Regions from separate parts of the Martinezella lusitana genome, predicted to be linked through region 2. Evidence: predicted binding sites of a transcription regulator. Region 2 holds the regulator's gene; each other region holds the start of a gene.
The links. Region 2 encodes LexA, which represses DNA repair genes until DNA is damaged. Its sites were predicted from a motif close to TGTTCNNNNTGTGTTCNG; they were not measured.
Positions count from the first base shown of each region.

Region 1 (3,281 bases), 1.1 Mb from region 2:
GCGCGGGTCATGGCGACATAAAGCAGCCGCCGCTCTTCCTCGATTTCGGCGGATGATCCCACAGCGAGGTCGGCCGGGATGCAGCCGTCTACGGCATTGAGGAGGAAGACCTTCGTCCATTCCTGGCCCTTGGCGGAATGGATGGTCGAGAGGATGAGATAGTCTTCGTCGAGCAGCGGCACGCCGGCCTGGTCGCTGGTGGCATCCGGCGGATCGAGCGTCAGTTCGGTGAGGAAGCGCTCGCGCGAGCCGTAGCCGCCGGCGATCTGCTCGAGCTGGATCAGGTCGGCCTGCCGCGTCGAGGCATCCTCATGCGCCCGCTCCAGATGCGGCTCGTACCATTGGCGTACGAGACCGATTTCCGCCGGCCATCCGGCCTTGCCACTCTTCAGCTCCTGCATGGTCGCAACGAAGTTCGTCCAGTCCTCGCCCGAGCGCGGCGGTGGCGGAAACTCGGCAAGGGCGGCGATCGGGCTGGGTTCCTCGCCGATATGGTCGAGCACGCGCTGCGCGGTCGAGGGGCCGACACCGGGAAGGAGCTGCATCAGCCGGAAGCCGGCGACGCGGTCGCGCGGGTTCTGGGCAAAACGAAGGGCGGCCAGCATATCCTTGACATGGGCGCTGTCGAGAAACTTCAGCCCGCCGAATTTGACGAAGGGGATGTTGCGGCGGGTCAGCTCGATTTCCAGAGGTCCGCTATGACTTGAGGTGCGGAACAGCACGGCTTGTTGTTTTAGCTTCGCGCCGCTCTCGCGGTTTTCCAGCACCTGGTCGGCGACAAAACGCGCCTGATCGGCCTCGTCGCGCACCGTCACCAGCCGTGGGCGCTCGGCGCTCTGCCGCTCCGTGCGCAGGTTCTTGGTGAAACGCTCTGAGGCAAGGTCGATCACCGCATTGGCGGCGGCAAGGATCGGCTGCGTCGAGCGGTAATTGCGGTCGAGCGTGACGATATTGGCGGCGGGCGTGAAGGCAGTGGGGAAGTCGAGAATGTTGCGCACCGTCGCGGCGCGGAAGGAATAGATCGACTGCGCATCGTCGCCGACCACCGTCAGCCCCTGGCCATCGGGCTTCAGCGCCAGGAGGATCGACGATTGCAGCCGGTTGGTATCCTGATATTCATCGACCAGAACATGGTCGAAGCGGCCACCGATATCCTCCGCGATCAACGGTTCGTGCAGCATATGCGCCCAGTAGAGCAGCAGGTCGTCGTAATCGAGAACGTTCTGCACCTGCTTGGCCTCGACATAGGCGGCGAAGAGATCGCGCAGCTGCTTGTCCCAGCTGGCGCACCAGGGGAAGAAATCGCGCAGCATCTCTTCCAGCGGCGCTTCCGAATTGACGGCGCGGGAATAGATGGCAAGGCAGGTTCCCTTGGTCGGGAAGCGGCTTTCCAGCTTGGAGAAGCCGAGATCGTGCCGAATGAGGTTCATCAGGTCGGCGCTGTCCTCGCGATCGTGGATCGTGAAGGCCGGGTCGAGGCCGATCTGCTCTGCGTAGTCCCTGAGAAGCCGCGCGCCGATGCCGTGGAAGGTGCCGGTCCAGGCGAGCGCGTCAGCCATGACGCCGGCATTGGCGCCCAGCACCTCGCGGCAGATGCGCTCGACGCGGCGGCCCATCTCGGCAGCAGCCCGGCGGGAAAAGGTCATCAGCAGGATGCGGCGGGGATCGGCACCCTTGACGATCAGGTGCGCGACGCGGTGGGCGAGCGTATTGGTCTTGCCGGAGCCGGCGCCGGCAATCACCAGCAGCGGCCCGGCAATATGGCTGCCTTCGACGGTCGTGCCGTGCTCCACTGCAAGCCGTTGCTCCGGGTTCAGCTTTTCCAGATATGCGGCGCTCATGGGCTCTCCTGAAGGCTTCGCACGGCAGGCGTACGAATGCGGAATCGGTAGCGAATCATGGTCGCAATAATATCCGAATGTTCGACGAATGTTCCAAATTGATGAAGACTGTCAAGATCGGCCGAATCTGCACAGGGATGTGATCTTGCCTGTGTGAATCCCGCGTAGATTTAATGAACTCCGCCTCGAAAACGGCTTTTGGAGTACTTACCTACTAATATGACGCAAGATTTTGGGGTTTTGGAATGCGCTGAATGAGGGCTCCCGAGCATGAACGAAACGTTCGCCACTGGACTGCGTCTGCCTGAAGGGCCGGTGGCCCTGCCCGACGGGCGTGTCGCACTTGTGGAGATGGACGATAGCCGCCGCAGCCTGACGGTGATCGAGGCAGGCGTCGCGCGTCGCGAGATCTACCGGCTCGGTGGCCGACCGACCGGGCTGGCGATCGATGGCGATGACTGTTTCTGGGTGGCTGGCGGCCCGGAAAACTCCCTTGTCCGGCTCTCTTTCCAAGGCCGCACGCTACAGGTTATCGAAGGCGGCGCTGACGGTCCGTTTCTTCATCCAAACGATCTTGCTTTCGGTCCCGACGGTCTGCTCTACATGATCGATTCCGGCATCCGTATCACCGAACTGCTCGAAGGGGGCCAGGTCCATTCCGATTTCTTCCGGGCTGCGTATAATGGTCGCGTCTACCAGATCGATCCGGCGGACGGTCGGGTCTTGCGGGTGCTTGCGGCCGGCTTGCTCTATGCCAACGGCGTAGCGTTCGGTCCGGATGGATTGCTCTATTACAGCGAGACATTGACCGGAAAAATCCATCGGCAAATCGTCGGAGGACGACCGGAATTATTCGCGCAGGTGATGCCGGTGCCCGCCGTCGATGCCTTCCGTGGGCCGGCCGGCATGGCCTTCGACCGCAGCGGCGTGCTCTATTGCGCAATCTACGGGCATGGCGAGATTTGCATGGTCGATCCCGCGGGCAAGGTCGCCGGCCATATCCGCACCGACGGCACGCGGCCGAGCAAAATCGCGTTTACCCCGGACGGCAAATATATGCTCGTTAGCGAGCATGAAAATGGTGCTTTGGAGAAAATAACGGCGCCGCGTCCCGGGCTGCCGTTGCATATGCCGTCTATCTAGCGGTTTTCCGTCCAGAATTGCCGAGAACCTAAATCTTGGGCCGTTCCAGCCTCAAGGCTGATTGGACATGCCCGGAAACCGGGCATGTCCTCATTGATTCCGCTGCTTATTTGGCGGCCGGGATCTGCTTGTTGTCCTTGCCGGCCTTGGCGTCTGCCGGTGCCGCGTCGTTAGCGGCGGGCTTGGCATGGCGACGGCGCCAGTCGCCGAGGAACAGCAGGATCGGCGCTGCGATGAAGATCGAAGAGGCGCCGGCGACAAGTATGCCGAACACCATCGGGATCGCGAAGCTGGAGA
Region 1 is NZ_CP050308.1:3,111,039-3,114,319, forward strand. It holds gene HB780_RS28730 (ATP-dependent helicase) at 1-1,841, opposite strand, end outside; gene HB780_RS28735 (SMP-30/gluconolactonase/LRE family protein) at 2,112-2,984, shown strand; gene secD (protein translocase subunit SecD) at 3,091-3,281, opposite strand, start outside.
Region 1: HB780_RS28730 (ATP-dependent helicase) is a predicted target of LexA. The motif match lies at 1,920-1,937, and genes of this name have one in related genera.

Region 2 (3,281 bases):
CCGTCGCAGGCGTTGGGACCGAGTTTCCAGATGTCCTATGCCGCAACACTGGCATTGGTATCCGGCTATTCGCTCTGGACGCGGCGGCGGCATCGGGAAAGCATTTTTTCCCGGTTTCGGGTCATGCGCCCGCTGCTTTTCGTCTCGCGTTTCTTCGGCGGCATATTGTCGACCTCCTTTCTCGGTGGCGCGTCGACGGCGATCTTTTCGATCGAGCATTTCCACCGGTTGTCGACCTATGGTCTCGCTGCCAACCTGGCTGCCATGCCGATCGTTTCCTTTATCGTCATGCCGTTCGGAATGGCCGCGATGCTGCTGATGCCGTTCGGTCTCGATGGATGGTTCTGGCAGATCACCGGCGAGGGGCTGGACCTCGTTATCATCATCGCCAAGACTGTTGCTGCCTGGGGTGGCAATATTCCGTTCGGCCGAATGCCGGTCTGGCTGTTCCCGACATTCATTGCCGGCTTCGTATTGATGACTTTGCTGAAGACTTGGCTACGGCATACGGGCGTGTTGCTGATGATTGGCTCGGTTGTTGTCGCCGCACTTGTTCCGGATGTCCGAAAGCCTGACTTGATGATTTCCGAGGATGGCACCTTGGTAGCCTTGCGGCGGGACGATGCTTTGACGAGCAATCGCGAAAAGCCGCCTGACTTCATCTTCGAGCAGTGGCAAAGGGCACTGGCCATGACCGATCACCGGCCGCCGACAATGCTTCCACCCGACAGCCAACTCCCCAAGATCAGCAAATCGGACAGGAACCGCCGCCTGACTGCCGATGAGCAGAACGCTGTCCGCAAGGCGATGGATGCGGCATTGGATAAAGCGGGGGAGGGTGGCTTTGCCTGCCAGAAACGGGCATGGTGCGTGGCGGTGCTCAGCAATGGCGAGATGCTCGTCACAATCGAGGATGCGGCCTATCTCGCCCCGGCCTGTGACACCGCCAATATCGTCGTCACCCCTATCCGTCTGCGACTCGATCGTTGCCGCTCGGGTGCAATGCTGTTTACAGGGGCTACGTTACAGCGAACCGGGTCCATCGAAATGGATCTTAGTGCCAACAAGCCGATCGCCACGACCGCATTTGAAACTCTAGCGCGGCCATGGAATCTGCATCGCGGCTATGATTGGCGAACGGGCACATTCGGAGCGCCGATTGTGCCCGCGTCACCAGCTAGTGATAACGACGGATAAGGCCGACGAGCTTGCCTTGCACCTTGACGCGATCCGGCCCGAAAATACGGGTCTCATAGGCGGGATTGGCCGCCTCGAGCGCTATTGAGGCACCCTTGCGGCGGAAGCGCTTCAATGTCGCCTCTTCATCGTCGACCAAGGCGACGACGATATCGCCGGGATTGGCGGTCGTGCTGTTGCGGATGATGACAGTGTCGCCATCGAAGATGCCGGCATCGATCATCGAGTCGCCCTTGACCTCGAGCGCATAATGCTCGCCAGAGCCAAGCATGTCTGCGGGGACGCTGATATCGTGAGTGTTGTTCTGGATCGCCGAGATCGGAACACCGGCAGCAATGCGGCCCATGACCGGCACGGATACGGCGCTATTGTTCTCGTCGTTCGCCGGCTTCGCAGGGGCGGGCGGCTGTACCGGCTGGGGCTTGCCCAGGCTGCCCTCGATGACGCTCGGCGAGAAAACGCGGCGCGGCTGCAGGCTCGGACTATAGGCTTCCGGTAGCTTGATGACCTCCAGCGCTCGAGCCCGATTCGGCAGGCGGCGGATGAAGCCGCGCTCTTCCAGAGCCGTGATCAAACGGTGAATGCCGGACTTGGACGCAAGATCCAGCGCATCTTTCATTTCATCGAAAGAAGGTGGAATACCGGACTCCTTCATCCGTTCGTGAATGAAGAGAAGCAGTTCCTGCTGCTTGCGTGTCAACATCGTATTTGAACCCCAGAATCGTGAAGGTATCGTGAAACAAATCCAGAACGAACACTATATGTTCCATATGTGTTCCGCAAGTCCCTAATTTTCGATGAATGTTTTGTGGGCGTGTTAAATAAAGCAGAACATAACAGGTCCCCCGTAGGCGGAACCGTGGAGTATTCCGGCGCTAGTCAATGGAAACATATATGGAAGTCGGCCATGGTCGATTCTGCGGGAATGGGAGCCGGCTATCGTTGCATGACTACTGAAACCCGGAGGACTTGCGGCTTCCGCGCAGTCGCAAACTATTCGACAATAAGCCTTCTTTTTGCGATCCGCCTGGTTTTTAGACGCCGCGCTTTCATCTTGAATTGAACCGCGGAAGGGCGCAAACCTGCGGCATACATGAAGGAGGAAGCCATGGCCTTATCGCTGCATCCGCTGGATCATCTCGTTTTGCCAACGGTCAATATCGCCATGGCGCGGGAGCGGCTTGGCAAGCTCGGCTTTACCGTTGCCGCTGATGCCCGCCATCCTTTCGGCACCGAGAATGCCTGCGTGTTCTTTTCCGACAAGACCTATCTGGAGCCTCTGGGCGTTGCGTCGCATGAGCAATATGAAGCGAGTATCGAGGAGGGCAATGTTTTTGTCGCTCGCGATCAGGCCTACCGTTTTCGCGTCAGTGAGGAAGGTTTTTCGGCCGTGGTTTTCGGCACTGAGGATGCGGCCGTCGATGATAAGCGCTTCCAGGCGAACGCCATGTCGGCCGGGAGCATGCTGGATTTCGAACGGCCGATGCGCATGCTGGACGGCTCGGAAACGATCGCCGGCTTCCGTCTCGCTTTCGCGGCCGATCTGCGGTCGCCGGATTTCTACGCTTTCTGCGCGCAGCGGATCAATCCCATACCGGCCGATCGCAGCGCCCTGGAACGGCATGCCAACGGCGTGACTGGCATTGCACAGGTCGCCCTGTCGACGCCGAAGCCGGCGGCATTCCGGGGTTTCTTCGAACAGGTTGCAGGTGGACCGAAGATATCGGAGCATTCCTTTGGGCTGACGATCGAGACGGCGAATGCCCGGATCGAGGTTCTGACCCCGGAAGGCATGGAAGCCTTTTACGATTTTCCTGTGCCGGCGGGCGATCCCGGCCTTCGCGCGCGCGCAATCCTCTTCAAGACACACGATCTTTCCGTGACATCGTCGCATTTGGCTGCTAACGGCGTCACATACACGCGTAAGAACAATCGTATTCTGGCAAAGCCCGCCCCCGGACAGGGCGCGTTGTTTGCCTTCGAGGAGATAGCATGAGCACGAATTCCGAAGTGATCGTCGGCGAGGGCGCATCCAAGGTTCTGTTTTCCAATACCGCCAAGCTGTCGCTGATTGCCGGCCCCTG
Region 2 is NZ_CP050308.1:297,003-300,283, forward strand. It holds gene HB780_RS15255 (ComEC/Rec2 family competence protein) at 1-1,197, shown strand, start outside; gene lexA (transcriptional repressor LexA) at 1,178-1,900, opposite strand; gene HB780_RS15265 (VOC family protein) at 2,306-3,193, shown strand; gene kdsA (3-deoxy-8-phosphooctulonate synthase) at 3,190-3,281, shown strand, end outside.

Region 3 (3,281 bases), 520 kb from region 2:
GGGCGCGTCGGCCTCATCGGGCAATTGCTCGGTGACACGACCGATCGCATCGCGAACGTCATTGGCGGCAACGGAGAGATCTATGGCGTCGGAAAACTCGAGCGTTACACGGCTCTGGCCGAAGGATGAACTCGACGAGACCGATTTCAGGCCGCTGACGCGGGCAACCGCGCCTTCGATGACCTTGGTCAGCTCCTGATCCACCGTCTGCGGCGAAGCTCCGTCAAACATGGTCCGCACGGTGACCACCGGACGGTCGACATCGGGCAGTTCACGCACCTCGACGCCGAAATAGGCGGCAAGGCCGGCAACGATCATCAGCGTGTTGAGGACCAGCGCCAGGATTGGCCGGCGCACGAAAAGCGCGGTGAAAGCCTGCTTGCCGGAGCCTGCGCCGGTCTCGGCCCCATCGCCGGTGTCCTTGTCGTGCCCCATCATTGCGTCACGGCCTCCGTGGCCTCGGCAACTTCACGGGCAAAGCGCACGGCGCCGCCCTCAGTCACGCGCTGCAATCCCTCGGTGACGATCCGGTCGCCGTCCTTGAGATCGGCCTGAACCAGCACCGCATCCGGATTGCGCTGCACGACACTGACGCGCACCTTGGACGACTTGGCCTCGACCACGCGCCAGACATAGGAACCTTCGCCGTCCCACTGCACCGACAGCGGATCGACGGAGGGATAGGTCTCGCCGGCAAAGCGCATGCCGACATTGAAGGACATGCCGGCGCGCAACTCGTCCGTGGCATTGTCGATACGGGCTCGGATCCGCAATGTCCGGCTGGCGCCATCGACACGGTTGTCGACCGCCTCGACCACACCCGAGAACAACCGTCCCGGCCGCGCCACCGACGTCGCCTCCACCGGCTGGTCGACCTTGACCGTATTGGCGAACCGCTCCGGCACCCAGTAATCGACCAGCACTTCCGAGCGGTCGTCAAGCGTGACGATGCTGGTCGTCGTCGTGACGTTGTCGCCGATGACGACGGGCACGATACCGACGATGCCGTCGATCGGCGCGACGATATCCCGGCGCTTCAGCGCCAGCTCGGCCGATTGCAGCGCCAGTCTGGCACCCTGCTCGGCGATCTCCGAGTCGAAGACATCCATGCGCGACACGCTGGATTTGATGGTGTGATACAGCTGCGACTTCTCGACGGCGCTTTTCAGCGCCACCTCTGCCTGACCGCGAGCGATGATCTGTTCGTCATCATCGAGGCGGGCCAGCACTTGGCCCTGCTTCACATGATCGCCTGACTTGATGAGGATTTCGCGGATCGTGCCCGTTGCCTGCGGCATGACGACGACGGAGCGGATGGCATCGCCGGTACCGATGGCGCTCAGGCGATCGTTGACCACGCCGCTGACCACAGCCTCGGTCACCACCAACGGCGTATCGACGCCACGCCGCGCACCGCCACTCGCTACCTTCTCACCCTTGTCACCCTCGCCAGGCGCAACAGCCCCCACGACGGATTCTGGGACGCCAGCTCCCCGCAGCAGGCCGGCTGCACCGGGCACGAAAGCCACGACCGCGACAATGCCCGCCGCTAGCAGGAGAAAAAACAAAGAAAGCTGTTTCCAGGCGGTCATGTACGTCTCCGGCTCATTGTGTCAGAGGCGATGAAATCGCGTCATCAGTTTGGTATGGCCTCGTCACGTCAAGCGCACTGACTGAGGCCAAGTATCGGGCAAGCGGCGATATAACGCAGGATTGTGCCTATTTGTTGCACTATCGTTTTTTTGAACATATGCGGCAAGCTTTGCCGCGCATTATGACGAAGTTGTAATTTTGGCGGGGACAACGAGGCATTTCATTCGCATCTGCACATCTCCGTTCAGGCGCGGGAATAGCCTCTCTATAACCCCGATGCACCTGTGAATGTGCACTTTTTGTTCTGTTTTCGGGCCGTTTCTTTTGCCTTTCAGGGCAGAATCATTACATTGAGCCGCATGACCATCGGACATGACGACATTCCCTTCTTCGACGAGGAGCCGGAACACCTGGTTCCGCGCCAACCTGCTCCCGCACCTGGCCCTGCCATCGTAGGCGGCGGCATTGCGGCCCGCGCCATGGCGGCACGCGACGGCGGACGGCGGCCCGACTATCTCACCGGCCTCAATCCGGAACAGACGGAAGCCGTCGAAACGCTGGACGGGCCGGTTCTCGTCCTCGCCGGCGCCGGCACCGGCAAGACGCGGGTGCTGACGACCCGTATTGCCCATATCCTCTCCACCAACCGCGCCTTCCCCAGCCAAATCCTCGCTGTCACCTTCACCAACAAGGCGGCCCGCGAGATGAAGGAGCGCGTCGCCCTGCTTGTCGGCGGTGCGGTCGAAGGCATGCCCTGGCTCGGGACTTTCCACTCGATCGGCGTCAAGCTGCTGCGCCGTCATTCCGAGCTGGTCGGCCTCTCCTCCAGCTTCACCATTCTCGACACCGACGATGTCATCCGCCTGATCAAACAGCTGATCCAGGCCGAGGGCCTGGACGACAAGCGCTGGCCGGCCAAGCAATTCGCCGGAATGATCGACACCTGGAAGAACAAGGGTCTCAGCCCAGCCGATATTCCCGAGGGCGACGCTCGCGCTTTCGCCAACGGCAAGGGCCGCGAGCTCTATTTCGCCTATCAGGCGCGACTGAAAACGCTGAATGCCTGCGATTTCGGCGATCTTTTGCTGCATCCGATCAATATGTTCCGGCAGAATCCGGATATATTGAAGGACTATCACCAGCGCTTCCGTTACATTCTCGTCGACGAGTATCAGGACACCAACACGGCGCAATATATGTGGCTGCGGCTGCTCGCACAGCGGCCGAAGGGCGAGTTGCAGAACGTCTGCTGCGTCGGCGACGACGACCAGTCGATCTATGGCTGGCGCGGCGCGGAAGTCGACAATATCCTGCGTTTCGAAAAGGATTTTCCCGGCGCCAAGGTGATCAAGCTGGAGCGCAACTATCGCTCCACCGAGCACATTCTCGGCGCCGCCGCGCACCTGATCACCCATAATGAAGGCCGCCTCGGCAAGACGCTGTTCACCGACCGCTCCGACCCCGACGACATCAAGGTGCAGGTGCATGCCTCCTGGGATTCCGAAGAGGAAGCCCGCGCCATCGGCGAGGAGATCGAGCAGCTCCAGCGCAATCAACACAAGCTGAACAACATAGCGATTCTGGTGCGCGCCTCTTTTCAGATGCGCGAATTCGAAGATCGCTTCGTCACGCTCGGTCTCAACTACCGCGTCGTCGGCGGCCCGCGCTTCTATGAACGCCTCGAAATC
Region 3 is NZ_CP050308.1:819,110-822,390, forward strand. It holds gene HB780_RS17775 (efflux RND transporter permease subunit) at 1-438, opposite strand, end outside; gene HB780_RS17780 (efflux RND transporter periplasmic adaptor subunit) at 435-1,592, opposite strand; gene HB780_RS17785 (ATP-dependent helicase) at 1,953-3,281, shown strand, end outside.
Region 3: HB780_RS17785 (ATP-dependent helicase) is a predicted target of LexA. The motif match lies at 1,883-1,900, and genes of this name have one in related genera.